DNA from 2 places in the Priestia aryabhattai genome. Region 1 is predicted to be linked to the other one. Evidence: a T-box and tRNA genes for the amino acid it is inferred to sense, from the RefSeq annotation. Region 1 holds a T-box; the other holds one or more tRNA genes.

Region 1 (4,427 bases):
GTTTGGTCAGCTGCTTGGCAGTATTTGTGAGCCTTACTTAGAGCCTTTTCGTAAAATCATTCCGCCTATTGGGATGATTGATATTTCACCTCTTGTCGCAATCTTTTTATTGCGATTTGCAGAAAGAGGTGTACTGTCACTTAATAATGTGGTGGGGTTTATTTAAAAAAGGAATCGCTGGATTCCTTTTTTACATACCAATAGTAGGAGTAATAATATGTCTGTTTATGAACATTTTAGGCAAGAAGAACATGGGTTTATTGACCAAGTTCTTCAGTGGAAAGAAGATGTCCTACATCAATACAGCCCAAAGCTAACGGACTTTTTAGATCCAAGGGAGCAGCAGATTGTGACGGCTATTGTTGGGACTGAAGAAGAGGTTCAAGTTTCATTTGATGGTGGACAACCGTTTGCTGAACGCAAACGTGCGCTGCTCTATCCGGATTACTATGTGCCTGAAAGCGGAGATTTTCAGTTACATATGTACGAGCTGAATTATCCTAAAAAGTTTGTGACGATTGAACATCCTCAAGTTCTTGGTTCGGCGATGTCCTTAGGGCTGCGTCGTTCAAAATTTGGCGATATTTTGGTAGCGGGAGATAGTATTCAGCTTGTAGCTGCAGAGGAAATCTCTTCTTATATTGAGATGAATTTAACATCAATTGGAAAAGCAAAAGTTTCACTTTCTTCTATTCAAAGAGAGCAGCTTCATGTGGTAAAAGAAGAGCTGATTGAACAAGTTTATACAGTTTCTTCAATGAGGCTTGATGTGTTGCTGTCGACCATTCATAATTTATCAAGACAAAAAGTCCAGCCGTTTATTGCAAACGGAGCGGTGAAAGTAAATTTTAAAGTCATTGAACAGCCTTCTTTTGAATGTCATGAAGGTGATATTTTGTCGCTTCGTGGTCATGGCAGAAGTCGCATCGTTTCACTTGAAGGCAAAACCAAAAAAGAAAAATGGCGAATTGTTGTAGGAAAGCAGAAATAAAGAGATCTACTAGCAGGAAATTTTAAAAATATGTCGAATAAACCATTACTAATGAGTAATGAGACAACACGGAGGTGGCCTAGATGCCTTTAACCCCTTTGGATATTCATAACAAAGAGTTTAATCGCGGGTTTCGCGGATATGATGAAGATGAAGTGAATGAGTTTCTTGACCAAGTAATTAAAGATTATGAGCTGGTAATGCGTGATAAAAAGGAGTTAGAAGGAAGAGTATCTGAATTAACAGATCGTCTTGGACATTTTACTAACATCGAAGAAACGTTAAATAAATCGATTTTAATTGCTCAAGAAGCAGCAGAAGATGTAAAGCGAAACGCTGAAAAAGAAGCGAAGCTCATTATAAAAGAAGCAGAAAAAAATGCGGACCGTATTATTAATGAAGCACTGTCTAAGTCTCGTAAAATTGCGATGGACATTGAGGAGACGAAAAAGCAGTCTAAAGTATTTAGAACTCGTTTCAAAATGTTAATCGAAGCACAGCTTGAAATGTTAAACAGCGACGACTGGGATCAGTTAATGGATTATGAGATGCCAGCGTTAGAAGAAAAAATTGACTAGTCAAGACATCATCTTGACTTCTCACGTTTTGTTGTCATATAATTTGGTAACAGATGAAATTTCATATCCAACAGTACGGAGACAGGGACAGTAGCTTTTTTAGTTTGTCAAAGCGAATCGAGGATGGTGCGAGCTCGATAACAGACAAAAAAGTGAAAATCACCCTAGAGTACCATTGCTGAACTGATGATAGTAAGCAGTGGCGGTTTATTCACGTTACGAATGCAAAGAGGATTTGCATGCAGCAAATCTACTAGGGTGGTACCGCGGGAGGCCTTCTCGTCCCTTTTTTGGGATGAGGAGGTCTTTTTGTTATGGTGCAAAAAGATATGAAAATTACGTTTTTTTTGGAGGGTAAAACATGGAATATAAAGATACATTATTGATGCCAAAAACTGAGTTTCCAATGCGTGGAAATTTACCGAATCGCGAGCCTAAAATGCAAGAACAGTGGGCTGAAATGAATATTTATGAAAAAGTGCAAAAACGTACGGAAGGTCGTCCGCTATTTGTCCTGCATGATGGACCTCCATATGCGAATGGCGATATTCACATGGGACATGCATTAAATAAAATTTTAAAAGATTTTATCGTTCGCTACAAGTCGATGTCAGGCTTCTGCGCACCTTATGTACCAGGCTGGGATACACACGGCTTGCCAATTGAAACAGCTTTAACAAAAAATAAAAAAGTAAACCGCAAAGAAATGACGGTAGCTGAGTTCCGTAAGCTTTGCGAACAGTATGCTTGGGAACAAGTAAACGGCCAGCGTGAGCAGTTCAAGCGTTTAGGCGTACGCGGAGATTGGGATAATCCATATGTAACGCTTCAGCCACAGTACGAAGCGCAGCAAATCAAAGTATTTGGTGACATGGCGAAAAAAGGCTATATCTACAAAGGATTAAAACCTGTGTACTGGTCCCCTTCAAGTGAATCTGCTTTAGCAGAAGCGGAAATTGAATATTATGACAAGCGTTCAGCTTCTATTTACGTAGCGTTTAATGTAAAAGATGGTAAAGGTGTGCTTGAACAAGATGAAAAATTCATCATTTGGACGACAACACCATGGACAATGCCAGCTAACCAAGGGATTGCTGTCAATCCTGAGCTTCAGTACAGCGTAGTTGAAGCAGATGGAGCAAAATATGTAGTGGCAACTGAACTTATTGAAACAGTTGCTAAAGAAATTGAATGGGCTGACTATAAGACACTTCGTACGGTAAAAGGTTCAGAACTTGAGCGCGTGGTAGCTGAACATCCAATCTACAAGCGTGATTCTTTAGTTGTTCTTGGCGATCACGTAACAACTGATGCTGGTACTGGCTGTGTTCATACAGCACCGGGACACGGGGAAGACGACTTTATCGTTGGTCAAAAATACGGTTTGGAAGTTCTTTGTCCAGTTGATAGTAAGGGTCATATGACGAATGAAGCACCAGGGTTTGAAGGATTATTCTATGATAAAGCGAATAAGCCGATTACAGACAAACTAGAAGAAGAAGGCGCGCTGTTAAAATTAAGTTTCATTACCCACTCATACCCACATGACTGGCGTACAAAGAAACCAACAATTTTCCGTGCAACAGCACAGTGGTTTGCGTCTATTAAAGATTTCCGTGAAGATTTATTAAAAGCAGTAGAAAAAACAGAATGGGTGCCTACTTGGGGTGAAACGCGACTTTATAACATGGTGCGTGACCGCGGAGACTGGTGTATTTCTCGTCAACGTGCATGGGGCGTTCCGATTCCGGTATTTTATGCTGAAAATGATGAGCCAATCATTACGGACGAGACAATTGAACACGTATCAAATCTATTTAGAGAACATGGATCAAACGTATGGTTTGAGCGTGAAGCAAAAGACTTGCTTCCAGAAGGCTTTACTCATGAAGGAAGCCCAAATGGCCGTTTCACAAAAGAAACAGACATCATGGACGTATGGTTTGACTCTGGTTCTTCACATCAAGCTGTTCTTGAAGAGCGTGAAGACTTACAGCGTCCGGCTGATTTATACTTAGAAGGTTCTGACCAATACCGCGGCTGGTTTAATTCAAGTCTTTCTACAAGCGTAGCTGTAACAGGTGAAGCACCTTATAAAGGGGTACTTAGCCACGGATTTGCTTTAGATGGTGAAGGTCGCAAAATGAGTAAGTCATTAGGAAACGTTGTAATTCCAGAAAAAGTAATGAAACAACTGGGTGCAGACATTTTACGTCTATGGGTAGCTTCTGTAGATTACCAAGCGGACGTTCGTGTATCTGATAACATCTTAAAACAAGTAGCAGAAGTATATCGTAAAATCCGCAACACGTTCCGTTTCTTACTAGGAAACCTAGCGGACTTTAATCCAACAACTGATGCTGTAGCTGTTGAAGACCTTCGTGAAGTAGACCGCTACATGCTTGTGAAGCTGAACAAATTAGTTGATAAAGTGAAAAAATCTTATGATTCATATGAGTTTTCAAGCATTTATCACGCAGTTCATAATTTCTGCACAATTGATATGAGTTCATTCTACTTAGACTTTGCAAAAGATGTATTGTACATTGAAGCAGAAAATAATGTAGAGCGTCGCAGCATTCAAACGGTCCTTTATGAAACGTTATTATCGTTAACAAAATTAGTGTCTCCAATTCTTTCTCATACAGCAGACGAAGTATGGGTTCACATTCCAAATGTAACGGAAGAAAGCGTGCAGCTAGTTGATATGCCAGGGGTTCAAGAAATTGAAGGAGCAAATCAATTAGTAGAGAAATGGGATGCGTTCATGGAGCTTCGTGATGAAGTATTAAAAGCGCTAGAACAAGCTCGTAATGAAAAAGTAATCGGTAAGTCTTTAGAAGCAAAATTAACGCTGT
Region 2 (4,427 bases), 250 kb from region 1:
AAAGAGAGCTATGTGTTGCTAGAGACAAGGAAAAAGCTTCAAATAGCGTATAGATCAACGTGAAGGCTACCATACTATAAGCGCTCAGTGCCCATAGCTGTTTGAAAGGCAGCTGCTTTTTAGTAATGAGCCCAATCAGTTTTCCAAGGTAAGCGAGGCAGGTAATGAAAAGAAAGTTTAGTCCAGATGTTAATACGTACAGTAAAAGCATAGAGATAGGGACCAGTATGTATAAAGAAGATTTTTGTTCGTGTAGCAAGTTTAACAGTTCATTTTTCTCTTTATGATGCCAATTTAATAAATCATATGAATACGTTTGTGTTTGTGAATTAGTCGTGATGTAAATTCCATCCTTTAAAAAACCAATCGCATGAGCAGAAGAATGAAACTGTTCAATAGATTGTGAGGAATTTAAGATAAAAGCAGTACCGTTTACTTTTTTTGTGAAAGGCTGACTTGACGTAAGCCGCGAATTTGAAATAGAAAAAGAAGAAACAGATTTCGGAAGATCTGTAGTAGCGATATGATAGCCGTTTACAATCGTCAAAGTCATAAAGAAAAATGTAGGCAGCAAAGAAATAAGTGTTAAAAACAACACAAAGCCAATCGTCTTATTCGTATGCTCAAAGCGAAGCGACCTTATTTTTTGGAAGGAAGTAAAACTCCATGCCATCTTTTTCAGCATGCTCATTGTAAAGCCTCCTACTATTAAAAATTCTGATTATACCTTATTTTATAGCGAAAATTTAAGGTTTACAATAGATTTTAGAAACCGTTCCCAATTACAATGATGCCATGGAGCGTTTTGTCAAAAGCACATCTTATGCTTAAATAAACGTATATGTACAGGTTTTGCTGTCATTGTTTTTGAGGATATTACCGGCAGCTTGAGGACCGTGCTGTTAATATTGCAGAAGTGCCACTCGAAAATCGTTATCTGAAGACGTATTCGAAAGTAAAATAAAGGAAGGTCTCGTGGTGCAAGGTCTTTCTTTATAGGAGTAGTTATTGTATGATAAATAGTAATAATAAAAAGGATAGGTGCGGGCATGGCTATTTTATGTTGGGCATTAATTATCATTAGCTTTGTTGTATCGTTTGTTGGGTTGGTTTACCCCATCATCCCAAGCGTGCTATTTGTAGCTCTAGGGTTTGTTATATACGGTTTGTTTTATGATTTTAGTTCCTATAGCTGGTTATTTTGGGTGATACAAGGATTGTTAGTTATAGCGCTTTTTTTAGCAGACTATATAGCCAATATTATCGGTGTAAAAAAATTCGGAGGTACTAAAGCAGGTGTGTGGGGAAGTACAGTTGGGCTGCTTGTTGGGCCGTTTATCATCCCGGGATTTGGAATTATTTTAGGTCCGTTTATCGGAGCGGTCGTGGGAGAACTGATTGTTCATCGAACAACGATTAGCAACGCAGTGAAAATTGGAGTAGGTTCGGTTATTGGGTTTTTTAGTGGCGCTATCTCAAAAGGATTTATTCAACTTTTGATGATTGCATATTTTTTATACGCTGTTTTAAAATAATATATTGACTTTAGGCTAGAAACATGTTAAATTTTTAATGTCGCTAGTAAATGTTATATTGTTCCACAGTAGCTCAGTGGTAGAGCAATCGGCTGTTAACCGATCGGTCGTAGGTTCGAGTCCTACCTGTGGAGCCATGGCGGTGTAGCTCAGCTGGCTAGAGCGTACGGTTCATACCCGTGAGGTCGGGGGTTCGATCCCCTCCGCCGCTATTTCTCAATTTACATTTGTGATATACATAATTCATATTGTTCCACAGTAGCTCAGTGGTAGAGCAATCGGCTGTTAACCGATCGGTCGTAGGTTCGAGTCCTACCTGTGGAGCCATGGGGACCCTTAGCTCAGCTGGTTAGAGCAGACGGCTCATAACCGTCCGGTCGCAGGTTCGAGTCCTGCAGGGTCCACCATTTATACGGTTGGAGGAATACCCAAGTCCGGCTGAAGGGATCGGTCTTGAAAACCGACAGGGGTGTTAAAGCCCGCGGGGGTTCGAATCCCTCTTCCTCCGCCATACTATTGTCTATTCAAAGCTTCTTTTAAGAAAAAGAAGCTTTTTTATGTTTAAAAGAATAGTGAATGGGAATTAGGTAAATATAAATCATGGATTAAGTACTTTTTATTTGAAACAGTAGGGTAAATTTGCTAATCTAAATGTATACGGTGCTTTTGCGCCAAAATGCTTACATATTTTGAAGGAGGAATTATTCATGGCTTACAAATTACCAGAACTACCTTATGCATACGATGCACTGGAACCACATATCGACAAAGAAACAATGAATATTCACCACACAAAACATCACAACACATATGTTACAAACCTAAACGCTGCTGTTGAAGGCAAATCGGATCTAGAAAGCAAAAGTATTGAAGAGTTAATTTCAAACTTAGATGCTGTTCCTGAAGATATCCGTACAGCAGTACGCAATAACGGTGGCGGTCATGCGAACCACTCATTATTTTGGACAATCCTTTGCCCTAACGGCGGCGGTGCTCCAACTGGTGAATTAGCAGACGCTATCGCTAGCAAATTCGGCAGCTTTGATCAATTCAAAGAAGAATTTGCAAATGCAGCTAAAACTCGCTTCGGTTCTGGCTGGGCTTGGTTAGTTGTAAACAACGGCGAATTAGAAGTAATAAGCACACCAAACCAAGATAGCCCATTAATGGAAGGCAAAACGCCAATCCTTGGTCTAGACGTTTGGGAACACGCTTACTACTTAAATTACCAAAACCGCCGTCCAGATTACATTTCAGCATTCTTTAATGTTGTAAAATGGGACGAAGTTGCTAAGCGTTACGACGCTGCAAAATAAGTTAAAGACGTATTTAAGAGCCAGTAAAGTAATTATTACCTTTACTGGCTTTTTTGTTTTCCAATTCTTTTACATATCTCCTTTTCTTTTTCACACACTAGGTGTAGAAGAGAAAAGGAGTTTTTTGATATGCCTTTATTAAAAAAAGTAGTTGGAGATGTAGAAGTTAGTAAAGATTTACTTTTGCTTTTAATTATAGGCGGTCTTTATGCCTTGGCTATTTCAATTTCCAATTCGTTTGTTAACATTTATCTGTGGAAACAATCAGGCGAATTTTCGGATCTCGCTATTTATAATTTAGCGGTAGTGGTGCTTCAGCCGCTTACGTTTATTTTAGCAGGTAAATGGGCCAAACGAATTGACCGGGTTGTGGTTTTAAGGTTAGGTGTATCTTTTTTAGCTGTTTTTTATATCGCTGTATTAATCAGTGGAGCTAACGCAGCCGAGTATTTAGTATTGCTTGGTGGACTGCTGGGTATAGGATATGGCTTTTATTGGCTAGCTTTTAATGTGCTAACTTTTGAAATTACAGAACCTGATACAAGAGACTTTTTTAACGGATTTTTAGGAATCTTAAACTCTTTTGCAGGGATGATTGGTCCTTTAGGAGCGGGCTTCGTTATTTCCGCTTTGTATGAATCACTTGGGTATAAAATTGTCTTTGGTGTATCTCTGCTATTATTTATTGGGGCCGTTGTGCTTAGTTTTTTTATTACAAGACGTGCAGCGGAAGGAGTATACAAATTTAAAGAAGTATGGGCTGAACGAAAAGTCAATAAAGATTGGAATCGAATATTGCAAGCTCATTTCTTCCAAGGGTTGCGTGAAGGTACGTTCATTTTTGTTGTATCCGTCATGGTGTTTATTACGACGGGAAGTGAATTAGCTTTAGGGACATATGGACTGGTGAATTCAGCGGTTGCGTTTGTAGGATACTATGTAGCCTCAAGATTTATTAAGCAAAAAAATCGCCTTCGATTTATTTTCACAGGGGGACTCCTTCTCTATGGAGCAGTCTTTTTGCTTATCTTTAACTTATCGTATCCAAAGTTAATTATATATGCTGTTTGTATTGCCATTGCCTATCCTATTTTGTTGGTTCCATTCATTTCTCTAACGTACGATGTGATTGGACGAGCAAAAGACGTTGTTTCAAAAAGAATCGAATACATTGTTGTCAGAGAAGTATTTCTGAATATTGGACGCGTCGTTTCCATCTCTTTATTTTTAATAGCTGTACTGTTTTTTGATGAAGCAAAAAGTATTCCCATTTTATTAGCTATTGTTGGAGCAGGGCATACAATCATTTACTTTTGTGTGAGACATATTTCACAGCCTCTACACAAAAAAGAAACTACGGTTACTCCCCCAGTATTAAATGAAGGAGACGGAGAATCTCCAGCTTAGAGTGTTGTCAGCTCCTTCATTTGTACTATGGAAAATGTCTCGCTTTTCTTTTAGAATAAATACGTTGCGTAAATAGGCACCTGCCAGGTGTCTATTTATTTGCTAAATGTCTGATTTTATGGTGTTATGGTATATATGTTTTATAAAGTGTAGGTGTTGGTATGAAAAA

The links. The T-box of region 1 lies ahead of ileS (isoleucine--tRNA ligase). A T-box ahead of a tRNA ligase gene usually reads a tRNA of that ligase, here a tRNA-Ile.
Region 2: it has a tRNA-Ile gene. The T-box ahead of ileS (isoleucine--tRNA ligase) is inferred to sense a tRNA for this amino acid. The anticodon was not compared.

What each region holds. Positions count from the first base shown of each region.
Region 1 is NZ_JAMBOQ010000001.1:644,539-648,965, reverse strand. It holds gene M3225_RS03300 (YggT family protein) at 1-166, shown strand, start outside; gene M3225_RS03295 (YlmH family RNA-binding protein) at 218-991, shown strand; gene M3225_RS03290 (DivIVA domain-containing protein) at 1,075-1,569, shown strand; T-box leader at 1,639-1,859, shown strand; gene ileS (isoleucine--tRNA ligase) at 1,931-4,427, shown strand, end outside.
Region 2 is NZ_JAMBOQ010000001.1:894,736-899,162, reverse strand. It holds gene M3225_RS04660 (DUF1189 domain-containing protein) at 1-691, opposite strand, end outside; gene M3225_RS04655 (DUF456 domain-containing protein) at 1,050-1,535, shown strand; tRNA gene M3225_RS04650 (tRNA-Asn) at 1,598-1,672, shown strand; tRNA gene M3225_RS04645 (tRNA-Met) at 1,674-1,747, shown strand; tRNA gene M3225_RS04640 (tRNA-Asn) at 1,788-1,862, shown strand; tRNA gene M3225_RS04635 (tRNA-Ile) at 1,866-1,942, shown strand; tRNA gene M3225_RS04630 (tRNA-Ser) at 1,954-2,046, shown strand; gene sodA (superoxide dismutase SodA) at 2,243-2,851, shown strand; gene M3225_RS04620 (MFS transporter) at 2,981-4,258, shown strand; gene M3225_RS04615 (peptidoglycan D,D-transpeptidase FtsI family protein) at 4,420-4,427, shown strand, end outside.